DNA from 3 places in the Actinoallomurus acanthiterrae genome. Region 3 is predicted to be linked to each of the others. Evidence: riboswitches for the same ligand, from Rfam matches in the RefSeq annotation. Region 3 holds a riboswitch; each other region holds the start of a gene.
What was found. Region 3 has a riboswitch for cyclic di-AMP ahead of ACYVF7_RS29485 (C40 family peptidase). Riboswitches for the same ligand answer to the same signal wherever they lie in the genome.
Positions count from the first base shown of each region.

Region 1: another riboswitch for cyclic di-AMP. It lies ahead of ACYVF7_RS10095 (CHAP domain-containing protein); the one in region 3 lies ahead of ACYVF7_RS29485 (C40 family peptidase).
Region 2: another riboswitch for cyclic di-AMP. It lies ahead of ACYVF7_RS43480 (C40 family peptidase); the one in region 3 lies ahead of ACYVF7_RS29485 (C40 family peptidase).

Region 1 is NZ_BAAHCO010000001.1:2,037,993-2,044,677, reverse strand. It holds gene ACYVF7_RS10105 (ATP-binding protein) at 1-1,473, opposite strand, end outside; gene dhaL (dihydroxyacetone kinase subunit DhaL) at 2,040-2,675, shown strand; cyclic di-AMP (ydaO/yuaA leader) riboswitch at 2,712-2,848, shown strand; gene ACYVF7_RS10095 (CHAP domain-containing protein) at 2,860-3,564, shown strand; gene ACYVF7_RS10090 (phosphatase PAP2 family protein) at 3,645-4,211, shown strand; gene ACYVF7_RS10085 (outer membrane protein assembly factor BamB family protein) at 4,208-5,599, shown strand; gene ACYVF7_RS10080 (RNA-binding S4 domain-containing protein) at 5,997-6,380, opposite strand; partial or broken gene ACYVF7_RS10075 (Ppx/GppA phosphatase family protein) at 6,491-6,685, shown strand, end outside.
Region 2 is NZ_BAAHCO010000001.1:9,228,739-9,235,423, forward strand. It holds gene ACYVF7_RS43475 (C40 family peptidase) at 34-1,011, opposite strand; gene ACYVF7_RS43480 (C40 family peptidase) at 1,046-2,101, opposite strand; cyclic di-AMP (ydaO/yuaA leader) riboswitch at 2,114-2,245, opposite strand; gene ACYVF7_RS43485 (hypothetical protein) at 2,431-2,622, opposite strand; gene ACYVF7_RS43490 (NYN domain-containing protein) at 2,777-4,021, opposite strand; gene ACYVF7_RS43495 (DEDD exonuclease domain-containing protein) at 4,291-6,042, shown strand; gene ACYVF7_RS43500 (rhomboid family intramembrane serine protease) at 6,051-6,685, shown strand, end outside.
Region 3 is NZ_BAAHCO010000001.1:6,203,394-6,210,078, forward strand. It holds gene ACYVF7_RS29460 (hypothetical protein) at 1-169, opposite strand, end outside; gene ACYVF7_RS29465 (helix-turn-helix transcriptional regulator) at 364-1,257, shown strand; gene ACYVF7_RS29470 (hypothetical protein) at 2,017-2,295, shown strand; gene ACYVF7_RS29475 (BlaI/MecI/CopY family transcriptional regulator) at 2,333-2,713, shown strand; gene ACYVF7_RS29480 (M56 family metallopeptidase) at 2,710-3,642, shown strand; cyclic di-AMP (ydaO/yuaA leader) riboswitch at 4,034-4,171, shown strand; gene ACYVF7_RS29485 (C40 family peptidase) at 4,177-5,202, shown strand; gene ACYVF7_RS29490 (DUF305 domain-containing protein) at 5,301-5,903, opposite strand; gene ACYVF7_RS29495 (DUF1259 domain-containing protein) at 5,970-6,164, opposite strand; gene ACYVF7_RS29500 (ArsR/SmtB family transcription factor) at 6,360-6,685, opposite strand, start outside.

The DNA of each region.
Region 1 (6,685 bases), 4.2 Mb from region 3:
GCAGGCGCGTGGGAAGTCCTCCTTCAGCACCGCCGCCAGACCGGTCAGGTGGACCACCCCGGCCAGCTGCGCCTGGTCGTCGAGCCGCTCGGCGAGGTCGCGGCACTCTTCCAGCAGCGGCGCCGCCGCCGGGAGGTCGCCGCGCCGCAGGCACAGCCAGGCGTCGGCCCACAACGTCCTGGCCCGTGCGGTACTGGGAGAAGGGTCTGCGGCGAGGGCCCGCTGCAGCAGGCGGTGGCCGTCGCCCAGCGAGGAGAACGACAGCGGATGGCTCCCCAACGCGGCGGCCATCTCCAGGGCGGTCCGCTCCTCGCCCGGCTCGTCCAGACAGGACTCCAGCGCGGCGACCCACTCGGCCTCTTCGCCGGCCATCCGATCGAGCCATTCGACCTGATGAGGGCCGAACCACTCGGCTCCGGCCTGCTCGGCGAGGTCCCGGTACCACTCGCGGTGCCGCCGCCGTACGGCCTGCTCCTCACCCGACTCGACCAGCCGGTCCTGCCCGTACCGGCGCAGTGCCGTCAGCAGCCGGTACCGCGTCCGGGAGCCGTCGGGCTCCCTGCCGAGGATCGACTTCTCCACCAGGCCGGCCGCCGCCTCCAGGACGGCGTCGGCGAGGATGCCGTCGTCACATACCTGTTCCGCCGTCTCCAGATCGCACGCGCCGGAGAAGACCGATAGCCGGGCCCACAGCGTCCGTTCCTCGGCCGAGCACAGGTCGTAGCTCCAGTCGATCAGCCCGCGCAACGACTTCTGGCGCGGACTCACGACCGGAGAGTCGCAGCGGAGGAGCCGGAAGAACTGGTCCAGCCGATCGACGATCTGCTCCACCGACAGGATCCGCAGCCGCAGCGCCGCGAACTCGATCGCGAGCGGGAGGCCGTCCAGCCGATGACAAAGCCTCGTCACCGCCGCGGCATTCTCGTCGCAGACGGCGAACTCCGGCACGACGGCCGACGCCCGCTCACCGAACAGGCGCACCGCCGCGTACCGCAGCACCGTGTCCGCCGACGCCGCATCGCTCTCCGGCACGGGAAGCGACGGCACTTCCAGGACGTGCTCCCCGTTGGCGCGGAGAAGTTGCCGGCTGGTCGCCAGGATCCGCACGTCGGTCGTCTGGCACAGGAGGTCCCCCACCAGGACCGCACACTCGTCGATCAGGTGCTCGCAGTTGTCCAGCACGAGCAGCATCCGTTTTCCGGCGAGACGCCGCGCCAACCCGGCCGGGTCCTCGACGTTCCGGAGGCCGAGTGTCTCCGCGACCATCCGTACGGGTGACTTCGGCGTCTCCGACGCGACCAGGTCGACCAGCCACACCCCGTCGGGGAACGCCCGCCGGGCGTCGGTCGCGGCGCTCAACGCCAAGCGGGTCTTGCCCACGCCGCCGACGCCGGTCAGCGTCACCAGACGGCCGGCGCCCAGGAGCCGCTTCACCTCCGCGAGTTCGCGCTCGCGGCCGATGAAACTCGTCATCTCCGTCGGCAGGTTCCCCACCGGCCGGCACGTTGCGGCTGTTCCCATTTCCTCTCCACGTCAGCAGATCACCCGATCTCCTCTGGCCGGAAAGGGCATATCCCTGATCGCCATCGATGAAATGGCCGCCGGCCTGCCGCCTGTCGTCGTTGCCGGGAGCAGGAGATCATCCGCTGCCGATCTTCCGCAGCGGCTCGACCGCCCCACCGGACATCGGGGGTGAGGGACGATCGGCAAGTTGTTATGAACATCAATCTAGAACTCTGAATTCGGTTCAGCAATAGCGAACGGCCCGCGGATTCCATCCGCGCTCAGCATGCGAGACAGACGCCGGGCCGCAACTCCCCTGCGCTCTTACGGGACCGTCGTCGGCCGAGATGTCGGGACGGCGGTCGGACTTCGGGGTCTGCGAACTCGGTTCAGCATCCATGAACCGGCTTCTGATCACAGGGTCGACGAGCGTCCCTGGGCTGCCGCTTCCGCGGTCACCTTCTTCGGTGCCGCCCGGCCATCCGGTTGCCGTGACCCTTAGCCTGGTCGGTAACGATGTCACCAGACTCACCGCCTTGGACAGCGAAATGGACATCGAGACGACCTTGGCGTGGGTGCAGGGGATCACCGCGGCGATATACCGCGATGCCGACTATCTCACCCGGCTGGACGCGGCCATCGGCGACGCCGATCATGGCGTCAACATGCAGCGCGGCTTCTCCGTCGTGCAAAGCACGCTCAATGGCAAAGAATTCGGCACGATAGGGGAAATTCTCACTAAAACCGGTACCGCGTTGGCGTCGAGCGTCGGCGGTGCGGCGGGCCCCCTGTACGGGATGGCGTTCCGCGCCATCGGCAGGCAACTCACCGAACCGAGCGTGACCGCCGAACAATTGCTCGAAGCGCTGCGGGCGGGCCTGGAAGCGGTGCAGAAACTGGGTGCCGCCCGCCCCGGGGACAAGACCATGATCGATGCCTTCGGTCCGGCGGTGGAAGCGTTCGAGAAGGCCGTGCGCGGCGGAGCCGCCCTCGGCGCGTCCGCCTCCGCCGCCGCGGACGCCGCGGAAGCGGGCATGCGCGCCACCATCCCCATGATCGCCCGCAAGGGCCGCGCCTCCTACCTCGGGCCCCGCAGCCAAGGCCACCAGGACCCCGGCGCCACCTCGACCGCACTCATCTTCCGCGCGCTCGCCGAAGCGGTGGCGCCCTGACGCGTGACTTACGCTGTTGTACGAGCCGCTCGCACGAGCGAGCGCCCGCTGAGTCCGCACCTCGCGGAGCCGGGGACCCACCAAGTCATCGGGGTGAATCGGCACATCGTGCCGTAGGGCAGCTTCCACGCCCGAACCCGTCAGCTAACCCGGTAAGCGGCATGGAAGCCGAAGGAGCACCCCTGTGTCCGCTCGACATCCCCCTCCGTCCGGGCTGAAGCGCGCGGCGCTCAAGGCCGCGATCGCCGGTATCACCATCGTCGGCGCCGCCGTGGCCACCGAGCTGTCCGTGAGTGCGGCCCCGTACTCCCGTATCCCCGCCTCCGCGGCGGCCGACCACAACCCGGTCCCGGACCTGGACACCGTGCTCAGGCACATGATCGTGCTGAAGGGTCACCTCCAGACGGCGTCCGCCACCGACGTGCTGAAGGTCGCGCTCTCGCAGGTCGGCACGACGGCGGACGCCGCCGGGGGCACGAAGTTCAACCAGTGGTTCATGTCCACCCCGGCCGCCCAGACGGGCGCCCAGCGGTACGGCGGGAAGATCAGCGACTACGCCGACGCCAGTTGGTGCGACATGTTCGTCTCCTGGGTCGGCGCGCGGGCCGGCGCGCCGGGCATCGGAGTCGACGCGTTCACGCACACCCACGCCCAGTGGTTCCAGCAACGGGGCCGGTGGGGCGCCGCCCCGAGACCCGGCGCCGTCGTCTTCTTCTCCTTCTCGGGCGACAAGACCGTCGACGGCATCGAACACGTCGGTCTCGTGGTCAAGGACGATCACGACGGGACGATCGAGACCGTCGAGGGCAACACCGACGAGGCCGTCAAGATTCGCGTCCGCCCCGTCTCCGAGGTCGTCGGGTACGGCTACCCGGACTACCTCCGGTGACCCCGTCCCGGTAGTCGGCGCGTACTCCGGGTAAGCCCCACCTCATTACCTGGTGGAGGCCGAGCGATGGGAGGACCGGAGTGCGGTGGTGGCGCCGGGCCGACGAGCGCCTGCTGCGGATGGTGACATCCGCCGGCGGCGGAGTCCTGGACGAGGTCATGCCGCGGGCCTCGCGGGCCGCGGATCAACTGCTGATCTGGTGGCTGATCGCGGCGCTGCTGGCGGCCGGTGGCGACCGGCGGTCGCGGCGGGCCGCGGGACGGGCGGTCGCGGCGATGACGGTGGCCGGAGTGGCCGCCAACGTGGCGCGCATGTGGGTCTTCGACCGGCGCCGCCCGCCGGCCTCGTCGCACCGGCGGCCGGGGCGGGTTCCCGACAGTCCCGGTTTCCCTTCGGGGCACAGCGCGGCCGCGGCGGCGTTCGGCACCACGCTGATGTGCGAGGCGCCATGGCGCGTGGGTGTTCCGGTCGCGTGCCTGGCGGCGGTGGTCGCGTACTCGCGGCTCTACACCGGCGCGCACTATCCCGGCGACGTGGCCGCCGGCGCCGCGGCGGGCGCCGCGATCGCGCTCGGGATGCGCGTTATCCGCGACACGATGGCCGAACGCCCTCTGCGGACGACCGGCTGTGGTGAGAATGGGCCATGAGCAGGATCGCGTACGGTGTAGCGCTCATCGTCCTCACCGCCGCCGCGGCATGCGGCTCCGGCGACGAGTCGAGAGCGGACGCCCGTTCACCGTCGCCGAGCCGCATCGCCGGGAGCGCCTCGGCGCCGGCGCGTACGGCCGTGTCCTGGCCGACGTACCACGGGTCGAACGACCGCTCCGGGTACGCCGCCGGCTTCCCCGCACCACGTACGCTCGCGGACGCCTGGACCGCGCGGCTCGACGGCGCGGTGTACGGGCAGCCGGTCGTCGTCGGCGGCACCGCGTACGTCGGCACGGAGAACGACACCGTCTACGCGCTCGACCTGGCGACGGGGCGGCAGGTCTGGAAGCGGCACCTGGGCACGCCCGTGCGGCAGTCGACGCTGCCCTGCGGGAACATCGACCCGCTCGGGATCACGGGGACGCCGGCGTACGACGCCACGACGCGCACCGTGTTCGTCGCGACCGAGACCACCGGCGCGCAGCACACCCTGGTGGCGCTGAACGCCGCCGACGGCGGCGTGCGGTTCACGCGCGGCCTCGACGTCGCGGCCGGCCGCGACCGTACGGCGGAACAGCAGCGCGGCGCCCTCGCGGTCGCCGGCGGCCGGGTGTACGTGCCGTTCGGCGGCCTCGCCGGCGACTGCGGGAACTACCTCGGCTACGTCGCCGCGTCCCGGACCGACGGCCACGGCCCGGTCGCCTCGTACGCCGTTCCGACCAGCCGGATGGGCGGCATCTGGGCGCCGTCCGGCCCGGCCATCGGCGCGTCCGGCGACGTCTATGTCGCCGTGGGGAACGGCGCGAGCGTCGGCGGGGCCTACGACGGCAGCGACTCGGTGCTGCGGCTGTCCCCCGACCTGTCCCGCCGCCTGTCGTACTTCGCGCCGAAGAACTGGGGCTCGGAGAACAGCGAGGACCAGGATCTCGGCTCGACGGGCCCCCTTCTGCTCCCGGGCGGGCGGGTGCTCATCGCCGGCAAGACGGGCGACATCTACCTGCTCGACGCGCGCGACCTCGGGGGGATCGGCGGCCAGCGCGCCTCCCTGCCCGGCTGCGTCGCCTTCGGCGGGATGGCCCGGTCCGGCTTCTCCGCGTTCCTGCCCTGTGAGAACGGCCTGCAGCGCGTCGATGTCTCCTCCGGTGGCGACCTGCGCCGGGTCTGGACCGCGCGAGCCGCCATCAAGGGATCGCCGGTCGTCGGCGGCGGCGCGGTGTGGACCCTCGACACCGAAGCGGGCGTGCTGCACGCCCTGTCCCAGTCCGACGGGAGCTCCATCGCCTCCCGGCGCGTCGGCACGGTGACCCGCTTCGCCTCCCCGACCCTCGCCGGGTCGCTCGTCCTCGTCCCCACGACGCAGGGGGTCACCGCCATCGGCGTCCGCTGACACGGGCCGACGGCCAAACGGCGTGCTCTGGTGCAGGGCGACTCCGGGGTCCGCTGGCCCAGGCCCGACGGACCGACCCCGCCCACTCACGCAAGCCGACGGGCCGACGGGCCGACGAAGTGCGCCGGCACCGGCCGACGGCGTCCACCAACGCGGGTCGATCGCCCCCAAGGTCCGCTGACGCGGGCCCGACGGGGTGCGCCGGCACCGGCCGAGACGTGCACCAACGCGGGTCGATCGCCCCCAAGGTCCGCTGACGCGGGCCCGACGGGGTGCGCCGGCACCGGCCGAGACGTGCACCAACGCGGGTCGACTCGCCCTCAAGGTCCGCTGACGCGGGTCCGACGGGCCGACCGCGGGCACTCACGCGGGCGACGGCGCCGGTCGGCGGGCGTGGTCAGCCCTGGCGGCGGCCGAGGAGTCGCTCGATCTCTCGGCGGTCGCGCTTGGTGGGCCGCCCGGCGCCGCGCTCGCGCCGGGCGATCGGGACCAGGGCCGCGCGCGGGGGCGGCGGCGGGCTGTGGTCGGTGTAGCACTCGACGGCGACGGGCGCGCCGACCCGCTTGCGTACGACGCGCCGCACCTCGACGATCCGCTCCCGTCCGGCGAGGCGAACCCGCACGCGGTCACCGGGCCGTACGGCGGCGGCCGGCTTGACGCGCTCGTCGTTGACCCGGACGTGACCGGCCCGGCAGGCGGCCGTGGCCAGCGAGCGGGTCTTCACCAGCCGTACCGACCAGATCCACACATCGACCCGTACGGTCTCCTGATCCGCCGCCATGGGACAGACCCTACCCGGACCGGCGGGAGCGCTGCCGAAAGCGTCGTTTCGGCACCGCGCTAACCGGGCATCATGCATTACTTGCCGTTGACCCGGGTAGTCAGGCGGACATGCGCACCGCCATCTTGGACGTCGGGTCCAATGCCGCCCATCTGAAGGTCGTGGATCTGGTCGCGGGCGGTCCGATCCGGACGGTGGTGTCCGCCAAGGAGCCGACCCGCCTGGCCGGGGCGACCACGGCCGGTGGCCGGATCGGCCACGCGGCGGTCGACCGGGTGGTGGCATCGGTGGCCGCGACGGCACAC
Region 2 (6,685 bases), 3.0 Mb from region 3:
GCCCTCGTCCGCTGTTCAGTTGCCCGGCGGTCCTCAGAGCAGCCGGCCGCCGCCCACCCAGGTGGAGGAGTACCAGGCGTCGCTCAGGTTGGAGATCTTCACGACGTCGCCGGTGTGCGGGGCGTGGAGGAACTTGCCCTTGCCGATGTAGATCCCCATGTGCCCGAGGTCGTGGAAGAAGACCAGGTCGCCGGGCTGCAGGTCCGCCTTGGACACCCGCCGGCTGGCGTCGTACTGGTCCGGCACCCAGTGGTTGAGCTTGATGCCGACCTTGGCGAACGCCACCATCGTGATCCCGGAGCAGTCCCAGACGTTCGGGCCCGCCCCGCCGAAGACGTACGACTTACCGAGCTGGGCACAGGCGAACTTCAGCACGATCTCCGCCTTGCCCGTGGCGAGGATCGAGCAGTTCTCCTTGGAGCTGCCGGGGTCGATGTTCCCGCCGAGCTTGTCGATCAGCCTCAGCTGCTTCTTGACGGCCGCGTCGGCCTGCGACTTCTGCTGCTCGAGCTGGGTCTTCTTCGCCTTGAGCTGCTGGGCCGCCTGCACGCGCAGCGCCTGCTCCCGCTCCAGCCGCTGGGCGGAGGCGAGGTACTGCTGGAACTCCGCCGAGCGGTTGTGCGCGATCTGCGTGAACGCCGACATCTGCGAGAGCACGGCGTCCGGGTCCTTCGAGCCGAGCAGCTGGGGGATCGAGCCGTTGTCCCCGGTCTTGTAGGCGTCGACGGCCAGCTGGGCGACCCGCAGCCGCAGCGCCTGGAACGTCTTACGCTCGGCCTGCACCGACTTGGAGAGGGCGTTGACCCGGCCCTGGGCGGCCTTGTAGTCCGACTTCGTCTTGTTGTACTGGTTGCCCAACTGGTCGACCTGGTCGTTGAGCTTCGCCAGCTGCTTCTTCGCCGCGCTCAGCGAGGAGGCGGGGTCGGCGTGCGCCGGAACGGCGGGCAGGGACAGCCCGGCGACGGCGATGAACCCGGCGGTCGTCACCGACCAGCGCGCGGTTCTGGACATGATCGTACGCTCCTTGGCCATGGCAATCGTGTCCTTAGAGCGCGCCCGCGCCGACGTAGTGCGAGCTGTACCAGGGGTTGCTCAGGCTGTCGATCTTGACGTACGACCCCGTGTGCGGCGAGTGGATGAACTTGCCGCCGCCGACGTAGATGCCGACGTGCCCGAGGTTGTCGAAGAAGACCAGGTCGCCGGGCGACAGGTTGGCCCGCGAGACCCGCTGGGTCGCGTTGTACTGGTCGGGCACGACGCGCGGGATGCTCACCCCGGCCTCCGCGTAGGCCTTCATCGTGAAGCCGGAGCAGTCGTAGCGCGGGCCGTTGCCGCCGTAGAGGTACGGGACACCGCACTTGCTGTAGGCCCACACCAGCACGGTGCGCGCCTTGCCGGTCGCCGATCCCGTGTAGCCGCCGCCGCAGTTGCTCGGCATCGGACCGCTGTCGTCACCGCCGCCGCCGGTGTCGGCAGCGGGGCCCAGCTTCTTGATCAGGGCCTTCTGCTGCCCGATCGTCTTCTCGATGTTCTTCTTCTGGGTGAGCGCGGCGTTCTTCTTCTGCGCCAGGTCGGTGGCGGCCTGCTTGGCCTGCGACTCCTGCCGCTGCAGCAACTGCGCGGCGTTCAGGAACTGGGTGAGCTCCGTGGAGCGGTTCTTCGACACCTGCGCGAACGCCGACATCTGGTCGAGCACGGACTGCGGGTCCTTGGCCGACACCAGGGTCGGGATGTCCGCGTCGTTCCCGCCGTTCTTGTACGCCGACGCGGCCATCTGCGCGACGCGGACCCGCAGGTCCGCCCAGGACTGCCGCTGCTGCTTGACCGAGGCGTTCAGTGCCTTGAGACGCTTGTCGGCCGCCTCCCACTGGGACTTGGCCTTGTTGTAGACGTTGTCCTGCTGGTCGGCCTGTGAGTTCAGCTTGGTCAGCTTGGCCTTCGCCTGGCTCAGCGTCTGCTTCGGTTTCGCCTCCGCCGTACCGGCGGGCAGAACCAGGGCCGCCGAAGCGGCGATACACAGGGTGGCCAGGACGCGACCGCCGATGCCGCCGCCCACCGACCATCCGACGGCTGAGCCGTCGGCACTGCGCTGTGTTGCCACGATTGCGGCACGCCCCTCTCCCACTGACCGCCTACCGGGTTAGCTGACGGATTCGGGCGTGGAAGGCGCCCTACGGAGCGTGTGATGCTCCGATTCACCCCGGAAACCTGGTTCCCCGGCTCGTCGTGTCGGTGAGAGGCCGGCGCCCGAATCCCGGGCGACCTCACCGAACGTGACGACTCGGCGGTAGCCGACGCCGTCGCCTGGGGGGCGACGAACCAGCGACCGGCTCAGCGCGTGAGACTAGTCAAGTCTCACGCTGGTAACAACCGCTTCTCCTGGAATTCCAGCAATTCATGTCATTCACACAACACTGCGCGCGCGAATCGTCACGATGCGCGGTCGACGATGATCGTCATCCGCAGGGGCGAGACGAGCCCCTCGGCGGCGAGAACTCCCAGCGCCCGACGCTCCAGTGGCCCGATCTCCAGGCCCGACGCCGGGATCAGCGGCATGGCGGAAACAACGCAATCGTTGCAGGCGACGTTGCGTACCTCACACTTCTCGCAGTCGATGAGCACGAATTCCTCCTCGTGTCTTCGTCATGACGAGACGTTAAGAGGCCCCACTGACAAATCCGGAGCGAGGACGACGCGGCGAGCGGAGTGGGCGGCCGGGCAGCGCCCTCTGGCGCGCCTCCGGCACGGCGAAGGCCACCCGCGCGGCCGAAGAGGCTCAGGTGCGGCCGAGGCGGCGCAGGAGGAGGGATGAGGGGGCGGGCCGGGCGTCGGCCCGCCGGGCCGAGTCGCAGACCTCCTGGTCGGAGGAGATGACCACGACGGCGCGCCCGCTGGGCTCCGCGCGTACGAGCTGGGCGATGAGCTCGTCGGCGGTCTGGCCCGGCGCGCTGAACAGCACGCGCACGCCGCGGGGCGCCTGGACCGCGACCGGGGCGTTCAGCTCCGCGCCGTCGAACACGCATGTCACCTCCGCCTTGGTCTGGGCGTGCAGCACACCCAGGCCCGACACCAGGCGGGTCCGCTGGTCGGCCAGTGGCAGGTCGCCGTAGCCGGTCTTGGTGACGTTGTATCCGTCGACGATGAGGTGGACCTGCGGGAGGGTGAGCAACTGGTCGAGGAGTGCGGGGTCGCTGTCGGCGAGGGCGCGTCCGGGCAGCGTGCGGTGCCCGGGGCGGCTCGGCGTGATGCCCCCGACGCTGTCGGCGGGCCGGGTGATGCCGGGCGGCAGCGCGATCTCGTCGCGGAGGCCCTTGGCGGCGTCGGTGAGGGCGTCCAGGAGGACCCGCAGCCGGGCCTCGTCGACGCTGCGGCCCTCCCGGGCGGCACGCCGGGAGCTCTCCGCGGCGGACTCGGCGTGGGACAGGCGGCTGCGCAGCCGGCGCAGCTCGGCCTCGGCGGTGGCCGCCGCGACGGACGCGGCGGTGCGCTCCTCGCCGAGGCGGCGGTCGAGGTCCTCCGCGCGCGCGTGCTCGCGCTTGGCCTTGCCCCGTGCCTCGTGCAGGCGTTTGCGGAGCTCGGTGTTCTCGCCGCGGAGCTCGCGCAGCTCCGCGCGGAGCCGGTCGGCCTCCTCGGAGCGGGTGGCCTTCGCGGCGGCGATCTGCTCGCGGAGCTCGGCCACCTGCCGGATGACCTTCGCCTCCTCGGCCGCCGCCGCCGACTGCTCGAGGTCGCGGCGCGCGGTGTCCACCCGCTCGGTCCAGCCGGCCGGGCGGAGCAGGTAGGCGAGGGCGGCGACGGTAACGGGGTCGGCGGCCGGGGGCACCGTCCCCGCCAGGATCGCCTCGCCCAGCACGGGCTCGCTCTCCCGTACGACGTCGGCGACGCGCTCACGGAAGGTGGCGTCGTCCTCGAGCTGGGTGGCGATGAGGGTGGCGGCGAGCCGGGCGCGGCGGCGCGGCTCGAAGCGGGCGACGCGCCGGAGCGGTGGGGGGATCTCGTCGGGCCGGAGCGCGCCGATCACGTCGGCCGCGGCCTCGACGACGCGCTGCCGGACCGCTTCGGGGAGCGGCTGATCGAGGTGTTCGCCCGGGCCGGTGTCGATGATCTACTCCTCACGAGTCGCGCGGATGGGGCTGGTGCGGGACGCGTGCACCGGGCTCCGTGTCGCCGTCGCTGCCCAGCGTAGACGCCCTGGCGACCTTCGGTCCGCAATCCCCTTGACGAATACCCCGCAGTATCCGGCACCGGTCCGTCACAGGGTTTGTCGGTCGACGCGCGTACGGTGCCGCCATGGCCTCCGTCGGCCCTGCCGTGCAGGGCACCCTCGATGACCTCGGCACCCCGTTGGCCGGCGTCACCTTCGTCGTCGTCGACCTCGAGACCACCGGGGGCTCGGCCAAGGCGGACGCGATCACCGAGATCGGCGCGGTCAAGGTGTGCGGCGGCGAGATCGTCGGCGAGTTCGCCACGCTGGTGGATCCGGGGATGCCGATCCCCCCGTTCATCTCGGTGATCACCGGCATCACGCAGCAGATGGTGGTGGCCGCTCCCCCGATCGGCGAGGTCCTGCCCTCGTTCCTGGAGTTCGCCAGGGGCGCCGTGCTGGTCGCGCACAACGCGCCGTTCGACATCGGCTTCCTGAAGGCCGCCTGCGCCGCGCAGGAGCGTCCCTGGCCGACGCCGGCGATCGTGGACACCGCCGACCTCGCACGCCGTCTCCTGACCCGCGACGAGGTCCCCAACTGCAAGCTCGCCACCCTCTCCCGTTTCTTCCGGACCGCCGTCGAGCCCTGCCACCGCGCGCTCACCGACGCGCGGGCCACGGTCGACGTCCTGCACGGGCTGCTGGAGCGCGCCGGCGCGTTCGGCGTCGACACCCTGGAGGAGCTGACCGGGTTCACCCGCGCGCCGACGCCGGAGCAGCGCCGCAAGCGCCACCTGGCCGCCGACGTGCCCGCCGCGCCCGGCGTCTACCTCTTCGAGGACGCCCGCGGCGAGGTGCTGTATGTCGGCAAGAGCGGCCGGCTGCGCAGCCGCGTCACCTCGTACTTCACCGCGTCGGAGACCCGCCGCCACGTCCGCGAGATGATCGGGATCGCCGAGCGGGTCCGGACCATCGTGTGCGCCAGCCCGCTCGAGGCGGAGGTCCGCGAGCTGCGGCTCATCGCGGCGCACAAGCCGCGCTACAACCGGCGGTCGCGTCACCCGGAGCGGGCGGTCTGGCTGAAGCTCACCGCCGAGACGTTCTCCCGGCTGTCGATCGTCCGGGAGGTGCGCGACGACGGCGCCGTCTACCTCGGCCCGTTCGGCAGCGTCCGGACGGCCGAGGAGGCGCGTGCCGCCGTGCACGACGCCGTCCCCCTCCGCCAGTGCACCCAGCGGCTCACCCTGCGGCTCATCGAGAGCGGCCGCGCCGCCACCTGCGCGCTCGCCGAGCTCGGACGCTGCGGGGCGCCCTGCGAGGGCCGCCAGCAGCCGGAGGAGTACGCCCGGCACGCGTCCCACGCCCGCACGATCCTGGAGGGCGACGTCCGGCCGGTCGTCGCCGCCGCGCGGGCCCGCATCGACCGGCTCTCCGCGGAGCTGCGCTACGAGGAGGCCGCCGTCCAGCGCGACCGGCTCGCCGCCTTCGTCCGCGGCGCCGCCCGCTGCCAGCGCCTGTCGGCCCTGGCCGGGCTCGCGCAGCTGGTCGCGGCCCGCCCGGCCTTCGACGGCGGCTGGGAGCTGCACGTCGTCCGCCACGGCCGGCTCGCGGCCGCCGGCACCGTCCCGCCGAACGCCCACCCCGTCCCCTACGTCGAGGCGCTCGTCGCCACCGCCGAGACCGTCCGTCCCGGCATCGGGGCCACCCCGCGGGCCTCCGCCGAGGAGATGGAATGCGTCCTGCGCTGGCTGGACGCACCGGGCGTGCGCCTGGTCGAGGTCGACGGCACGTGGACCTGCCCGCCCCACGGCGCCGAGAGCGTCCGCCGGTGGATCGAGAATGCCGTTCAGGGCCCCGATTCCCGTAAGGTTGACCGCGCCGGTCGGCCGATGCGATAGGAGCAGGTGTGGCGCTGCCGCTGTACGACAACCAGCCGACGCGGCGCGCGCCCCTGGTCACCTACTTCCTGATCGCCGCCAACGTGGTCGTCTTCCTGCTCTCGCCGATCGCCTCGATCGGGCACCACGACGAGAGCGCGGAGCAGCGCAGGTGCGCACAGGTGACGTTCCTGCTGAAGCACGGCGCGGTCCCGAACGAGCTGCTCTCCGACCGGCAGAACCCTGTGCCGGAGGAGGTCGCCGCCGCCTGCCACCCGAAGCCGTACCACAAGCGGCCGTGGCTCTCGGCGCTGTCGTCGATGTTCCTGCACGGCGGCGTCGCCCACATCCTCGGCAACATGGTCTACCTGTTCATCTTCGGCGCGGCGACCGAGGACCGGCTCGGACGGCTCCGGTTCCTGGTCTTCTATCTCCTCGTCGGCTACATCGCGGCGTACGGCTTCGCGATCACCTACCCCGACTCGAGCACCCCGCTCGTCGGGGCGTCCGGCGCCATCGCCGGGGTGCTCGGCTCGCACCTGGTGCTCTACCCACGGTCGCGGACGATCGCGCTGATCCTGTCGATCTTCCCGTTCCGGCTGCCCTCGTGGGCGCTGCTCGCCCAGTTCTTCGTGTTCCAGTGGCTCAGCCTCGGCGACAGCCA
Region 3 (6,685 bases):
GCGCGACGCCGTCCGGGTAGCGGAGATCGGCCAGGAACGACAGGCTGCCGGTGATCGCGTTGGGCACCGGGAAGTCCTTGTCCTTGATGCCCGGACCGTGGAAGAAGCCCAAGCCCGACTGCGACGGGGCGGCCGGCGACACGAGCGTAGCCGTACGGGAGATGCGCATGGCGATTACCTTCGTCGCTGCTTTACTCGCGAGTAAAGATCCTTGACGAGAAGGTACGCATCTCGCACCATGCCGTAAAGGGCCCAATCGGCGGTCAGGACCGACCGTGCTGGGCCGGGGAGCCGCGTTCCGGGGTGTGGCAGGGTCCCCACGTGGCTGTCACGGCCGGTTGCGGGGCTGCCACACTGGGGTGCATGGCACGTGAGCACCAAGGCGGCAGTGAGCTGGGGCGCTTCTTGCGCGCACGCCGCGCCCGGGTCACGCCGTCTGAGGTCGGCCTGTCGGCGGGACCCGGCCTGCGCCGTACGCCCGGGCTGCGCCGCGAGGAGCTGGCGACCCTGGCCGGGGTCAGCATCGACTACTACACGCGGCTGGAGCGCGGCCGGGAGACCAACCCCAGTCCGTCCGTCGTCGATGGCCTCGCCGCCGCGCTGCTGCTGGACGAACCTGAACGCGAACACCTGCGCGACCTTGCCGCCTGCGCCGCGCGCGGTGCCGCGCCGGAGCGGTCGGCCACCGTCCTCGCCCGGACCGTGGATCCCGGCCTTGAGCTGATGCTGGAGAGCCTGCGCCCCCATCCCGCGCATATCGTCAGCCGCACCATGGACCTGCTGTCCGCCAATCCCGGCGGGCTGCGGTTGATGGCCGAGCTGGAGGACTGGCCGGAGAACCAGCGCAACATCGTGCGCTACGTCTTCCTCCACCCCACCGCCCGTGTCCTGTTCGACGACTGGGAGAACCAGATTCGCGGCTGCGTCGCCCGCCTGCGCGCTCTGGCCGGTATCGAACCGGACGCCCCCGACCTGACCGGCCTCGTCGACGAACTCCTCGCGAAGAGCCCCGACTTCGCCCGCCTGTGGGAGCGCTACGACGTCAAAGGCCACAGCCACGGCACCAAGACCTTCCATCACCCCGACGCCGGGACCTTCACCTTCGCCTACCACTCGCTCCAACTGGAGGACGGCTCCGGCCGGCGCCTGGTCGCCTACCACGCGGCACCCGGCACCCCCGAGTACGACGTGATGGTCGCGCTCGACCGGGAGCCGGCCGCGGCAAAGGCGACCACGCGGGAACCCCGGCATCGCTGACCTCACTTCCGGCCGAGCACGCCCGCCCCTGCGGAATGAGCACCGTAGGAGCCGTCGCCTTACGGTTTGACGAGGACCTTCAGCGCCTCACGGTCGGCCATGGCGCGATAGCCGTCCGGTACGCCGTCCAGACCCACGGTGCGGTCGAACACCCGACCCGGCTCGATGCGGCCCTCCAGGACGTCCGGCTTCGGTCATCGCCCACGGATTCCACTCATCCCGGCCGAAGCTCATGCATCCCAGGCCGATGCGGGAGACGCGCAACCCGGACTTTCCCAGCCTCGTGTACTGCATGCGTTCCTCATTCTTCGTGTCGGTGGCTTCCTCCGGCACGCTATTTCCGACCCACAGGGGTTAGGGAGGACGCCTCAGTGCCCCGGTAACGGGACCGCCGGAGGCCACGACGGTGGGGGCCGGACCCCCGGGTTGGAGGTGGATCGCAACCCTAACTCCGACACAATGTAGTAGAAATGCCACCGGAAGCGACAACCCCCTCCATCCCCACCCGAGGTAAGCAAGACATCCACGACGGCCAGCGGCCACCCGCCAGCCTGGATTGCTGCAGCACGCCAGGTCCTACTATCCTTTGTAGGAGATGCTCATCGATCACGTCGGTCCGAGACATCGACCACAAGGTCGCGTGCGCCGTGAACCCCGCCAGGTGCGGCGAAGGAGTCACTCGCCCGTCTGGGCCCTCTCCGGACGTGAACGGCCACTTTCCAGGCATGCACCGACCGGAGCCGGAGTGCCGTGCGGCGCGTGACAGTGACCTTCGACGTGTTCGACGGCGTCGGGCGCCCGACGTGGATCGAGGGCGAAGAGGGCCTCACGTGGCGCGTGGAAGCCGTCATCGATTACTGGCGGCATCCCGATCTCGGCAGGTACCGCTTCGTCCCGGGACATCGAGCCGAAGCGGAACGCTGGCGCCTGACCGTCGTCGGCCCGCTGCCAGCCCGTCCATCGCTCATCGGCGAGCAAGAGGTCGTCCTGCTCACGTTCGGCGAAGGCATGAGCTGGTATATGGATCTCAATCGATAGGTCACAATGGTGCGGGCTCAGGGATGGAGGCGGACAGGTGGCGATCGCAGGGCCGCTCGAGCGAGCGATCATGGAGGCGCTGTGGGATGCCCAGAAGCCGCTGCTCATCCGCGAGCTGATGGAGAAGGTGAACGCCGGATCCGCGAAGCGGTCGGCATACACGACGGTGCAGACCGTCGCTGACCGGCTCGTCCAGAAGGGCTTCCTCGCCCGCACGGCGGACCGCAACGCATGGCGGTACGCCCCGACGCGCAGCCGTGAGGATCACGTCGCGCAGGTGATGGCCGAGGCACTGGCGGAGACCACCGACCGCGGACCCGTCCTGGCCCGGTTCGCCGAGACCATCGACCCGCAGGACGCGCACCGGCTCCTGGTGGAACTCGCCCAGCGTTCGGCCCCCACGGAATCACGTCCGTGAACACCCTCGCCACGCTCGGCGCGGTCACCGTCGCCCTCGGCGCCAGCGCCGGCCCGCTGCTGAGCCGGAGCGCCTGGTGCCAGCGGATTCCCCGGATCGCCGCACTCGTATGGCTGGGAACCCTGGCGGGCACGCTCGCCGCGCTCATCGGCGTCATCGCGGTGGTGTCGACCGGCCGGCATGGCCTGGTGCACCGCGTCGCGGAACGGGTGGCCGACTGCTGGCACCATCACAACGGAGGCGGCGGTCCGGCCTCGTACGCCTTCAACGTCGCCCTTCTCCTCAGCGCGGTCGCCGCGACGTACGTGGCCGTCAAGCGGTACCGGCGCACCGTGACGCAGCGCCGTCGCCATCAGGAGGCACTGCAGTTCGTCGTGCGGTATCCGGGCGATATCGACGACGTCTGCGTTCTCGATCACCCGATACCGATCGCCTACTGTGTTCCGTCACGGAAGCGCCCGATCGTGCTGAGCAGCGGCGCTCTCGACCAACTGGAGGACACCCAGCTCCAGGCGGTCCTCGCCCACGAACGGGCACACCTGCGCTACCGCCATCACTTGTTCCTCACGGCCGTCGACGCGCTCGGGGCCGCGCTGTTCTGGCTGCCGACCTTCAGTGACGCCCGCCGTTGCCTGCCCATCCTGCTGGAGATGACCGCCGACGACGTCGCCGCCCGACGTTGGGGTCGCCACGTGGTGGCGGTCGCGCTGCGGAAGCTGGCCATCGCGCCGAACCCGATCGGCGGTCTGGCCGCTCACAGTGCCGGTGCGTCAGCCCTCGATCGACGGCTCGCCCGGCTCGAGACCTCGCCCGCCATCGCCGACAACGGCCTCACCCGGCGCCTGACGTGGATCACGGCGATGACCTCCGTCGCCCTGCCGACCGTGATCTCGGCGAGCTGGCTCGCCACGACGCCGTTCTTCTGCTGACCAGCCCAAGCGCCGCCACGTACGGCACGCGCGGCAGCCCTCTCGCCAGAGCCTAACTCCTACCTGACATAGGAGAGGTCCGGTCGGACATCTCCCCCGGCCTCCGATCCGCTCCATGACGGCGAGAAGTCCGCGCGGCAACGGCGGGATCGGAGGATGGTCGAGGCGGCAACCCCCGCACCGATGCGATCAGCGCCGCCGGCCTCGTCGGACTCACACCGACACCCGCCATCATGGCGTCCGGCACCGAGCCCCGCTCCCCGACGTACGCCGCATGCCGAGGTGTCACGCTTGGTCAGAGGACGCATCCGCTCGGTCCGACAGGTGGCAAAGCGCGCCAAAAATCTCCTACACTCCGTCAGAGATCGGCCGCCCCATGCTTCACACGAGGCACGGCCGACCGCCGAATCCCACGAGGGAACCGGGGACCCGAGATTTGAGGGGCGAATCCGGAGCGTACGACGCTCCGGTAGGGCTACTCCGGCCCGAGCCCGACAGCTAACCCGGTAGGCGGCCAAGGAGAGGAGCTCTCACGTGGCGTTCTATCGCCCGGTCACGAACGCGTACGCCGCAGGTCACCTGCGGCGGCCTCGATCGCTCAGGCTGTACGCGGCGGTCTCGCTCACGGTCACCGTGGCCCTCATGGCGGCCCCGGCCGAGGCCGCGCCCAAGCCGTCGGCCGCGGCGGCGAAGAAGGAGCTGGAGAAGCTCAACGGCCAGGTCGACAAGATCGTCGATCAGTACAACAAGGCCAAGACCGAGCTGGACGCCGCGAAGAAGAAGCTCAAGGCGCTCAACAGCCAGGCGAAGAGCGAGAGGCGCGTCTACGAACGACTGCACGCCCGGGTCGCGCAGATCGCCGCCGACGCGTACAAGACCGGCAGCCTCGATTCCACCACCGCCACCGTGCTCGCATCCAAGGACCCGGACGCGGCGCTGAACCAGATGTCGGCGTTCACTCAGCTGTCGAACAACCGCGGGCAAGAGCTCGCGGCGTTCCTGGCCTCCACGCAGCGTCTGCGCCGGGAACAGACGGAGGCCCAATCCGCCTACCAGACCGTCTCGCAGAAGGCGTCCGAGCTGAAGAAGCGCAGGGCCACCGTCGAGAAGGCCATCGCCAAGCAGAAGAGCCTCCTGCGCAAGGCCGGTGAATCCGCGAGCCCACCCGGCCCGGGAGCCGGTGGCACCTACAACGGGCCTGCCTCGGGGCCGGCGCGTAAGGCGGTGGAGTACGCCTACGCCCAGATCGGCAAGCCCTACATCTGGGGTGGCACCGGCCCGAAGGGTTACGACTGCTCCGGGCTGACGATGATGTCCTGGCGCGCCGCCGGTGTGAACCTCCCGCGGGTCGTGCCCGACCAGTACGCCGCGACTCGGCATGTCTCCAAGTCCGACCTGCAGGCCGGTGACCTGGTCTACTTCCTCGGCATGGGTCACGAGGGCATGTACGTCGGCGGCGGGAAGTTCATCCACGCGACGAAGACGGGTGACTTCATCAGGCTCGACAGCCTGTCGAATCCATACTGGGTAGCCCATTACGAGGGCGCCAGCCGCCCGTGACGGTTCTCACGCGGCGGTACCGCGAGTTGTCGGACCGCACCGGAAGCCCTCACGACCTGAATCGTTTGTGGCGCCGGGCCTCGTACGGTCCCCCTGGGTCACATGCCGGTGAGCATGTGGCGCATCTTGGCGATCTCGGCGGATTGGGAGCTGATGATGGAGGCCGCCAGGGCCTTGGCGTCCGGGTTGGAGCCTTGGGACTCTTCGGCCCTGGCCATGGTGACGGCGCCCTGGTGGTGTCTGATCATCATCTGCAGGAACATCCGGTCGAAGGGGCGGCCCGACAGCGTGCCGAGTCTCTTCATGTCCTGTTCGGACATCATCCCCTCGGCCATGTGCATGCCGCCCGGGGACGGCATCGGCGCTCCCCAGTCCCTGAGCCAGCCGGTCATCTTCCGGATCTCCGGGCCCTGAGCCTGCTTGATCTGCGCGGCCAGCGTCTTGACCTGCGGTGAGGAGGCTCTGGTGGCCGCTTGGTCGGCCATGACGATCGCCTGTTGATGGTGGGGGATCATCATCTGCGCGAACATCACGTCCTGGGCGTTGTGGCCCGCGGTCACCGATATGGAGTTAACGGCGACCGCGTGCCCCTCCGCCGCATGGCCGGTCATCGTCTGGTCCGTGTTCGCCGCGCCGCCCCCGCATGCCGCGAGCACGGCCGCGGCGACCATGGCGACGAGCGACGACAGTGCGCGCCTCATCTGTAGTGACCTTCCTGCTGATGGAGTAAGAGTCGTTCCGGGGCCCAGCGGGCATCCACTGTCTCCCTACCCGGTGGCGGCTTTGAGGTTGGTGGCGTCCAGGGCCGGACGGAGTTCCTGGGCGAGGGTGACGCCGTCGCCGGTGGCCCAGAAGTGCATGTAGAACAGGCGGGGTTGCTCGTCGAGGCTGTGGTTGTGGAGTTCGACGATCTCGATCCCGCCCTTGCGGAGCGCCTGGCCATTACCGCCGCCATCGCCCACACGTACGGCGCACCTACGGGGCCGTCAACCCTCCCGACGGCGGAGCCGACGTCTGGATCACCCTGCCCGCCGCGAACCACGGCCCCCGACCTTGACGTCGTGCGGCAGCCAATATGGCGAAGCATGGTGTCTGATTCGCTACATATCTGTCACCACTCGGGCATACCCGCGCCGATCGCGCGCTCCCCGGCGAGGTCAGTCGTGGGCCGGCAGATGACCGATCTGATGGTCGGCCACGCTCAGCGCCTCGTCGACCAGTCGCCGCAGATGCCCGTGGCCCAGGCTGTAGATCACACGGCGGCCCTCTTTGCGGGTCGTCACCAGCCCGGCGAGGCGTAGCCGGGCGAGATGCTGGCTGACCGAGGTACGCGACGCGGCACACGATTCGGCCAGCGTCGTCACGTCGGCTTCGCCTTCACCCAGACGCCGCAGCAGGGTCAGGCGGGTGCGGTCGGCGAGCAGTCCGAGCACCTCGACGGCCACCGTTATCCGCTTGCCATCATCTGGTTCCTGCGAGCCGT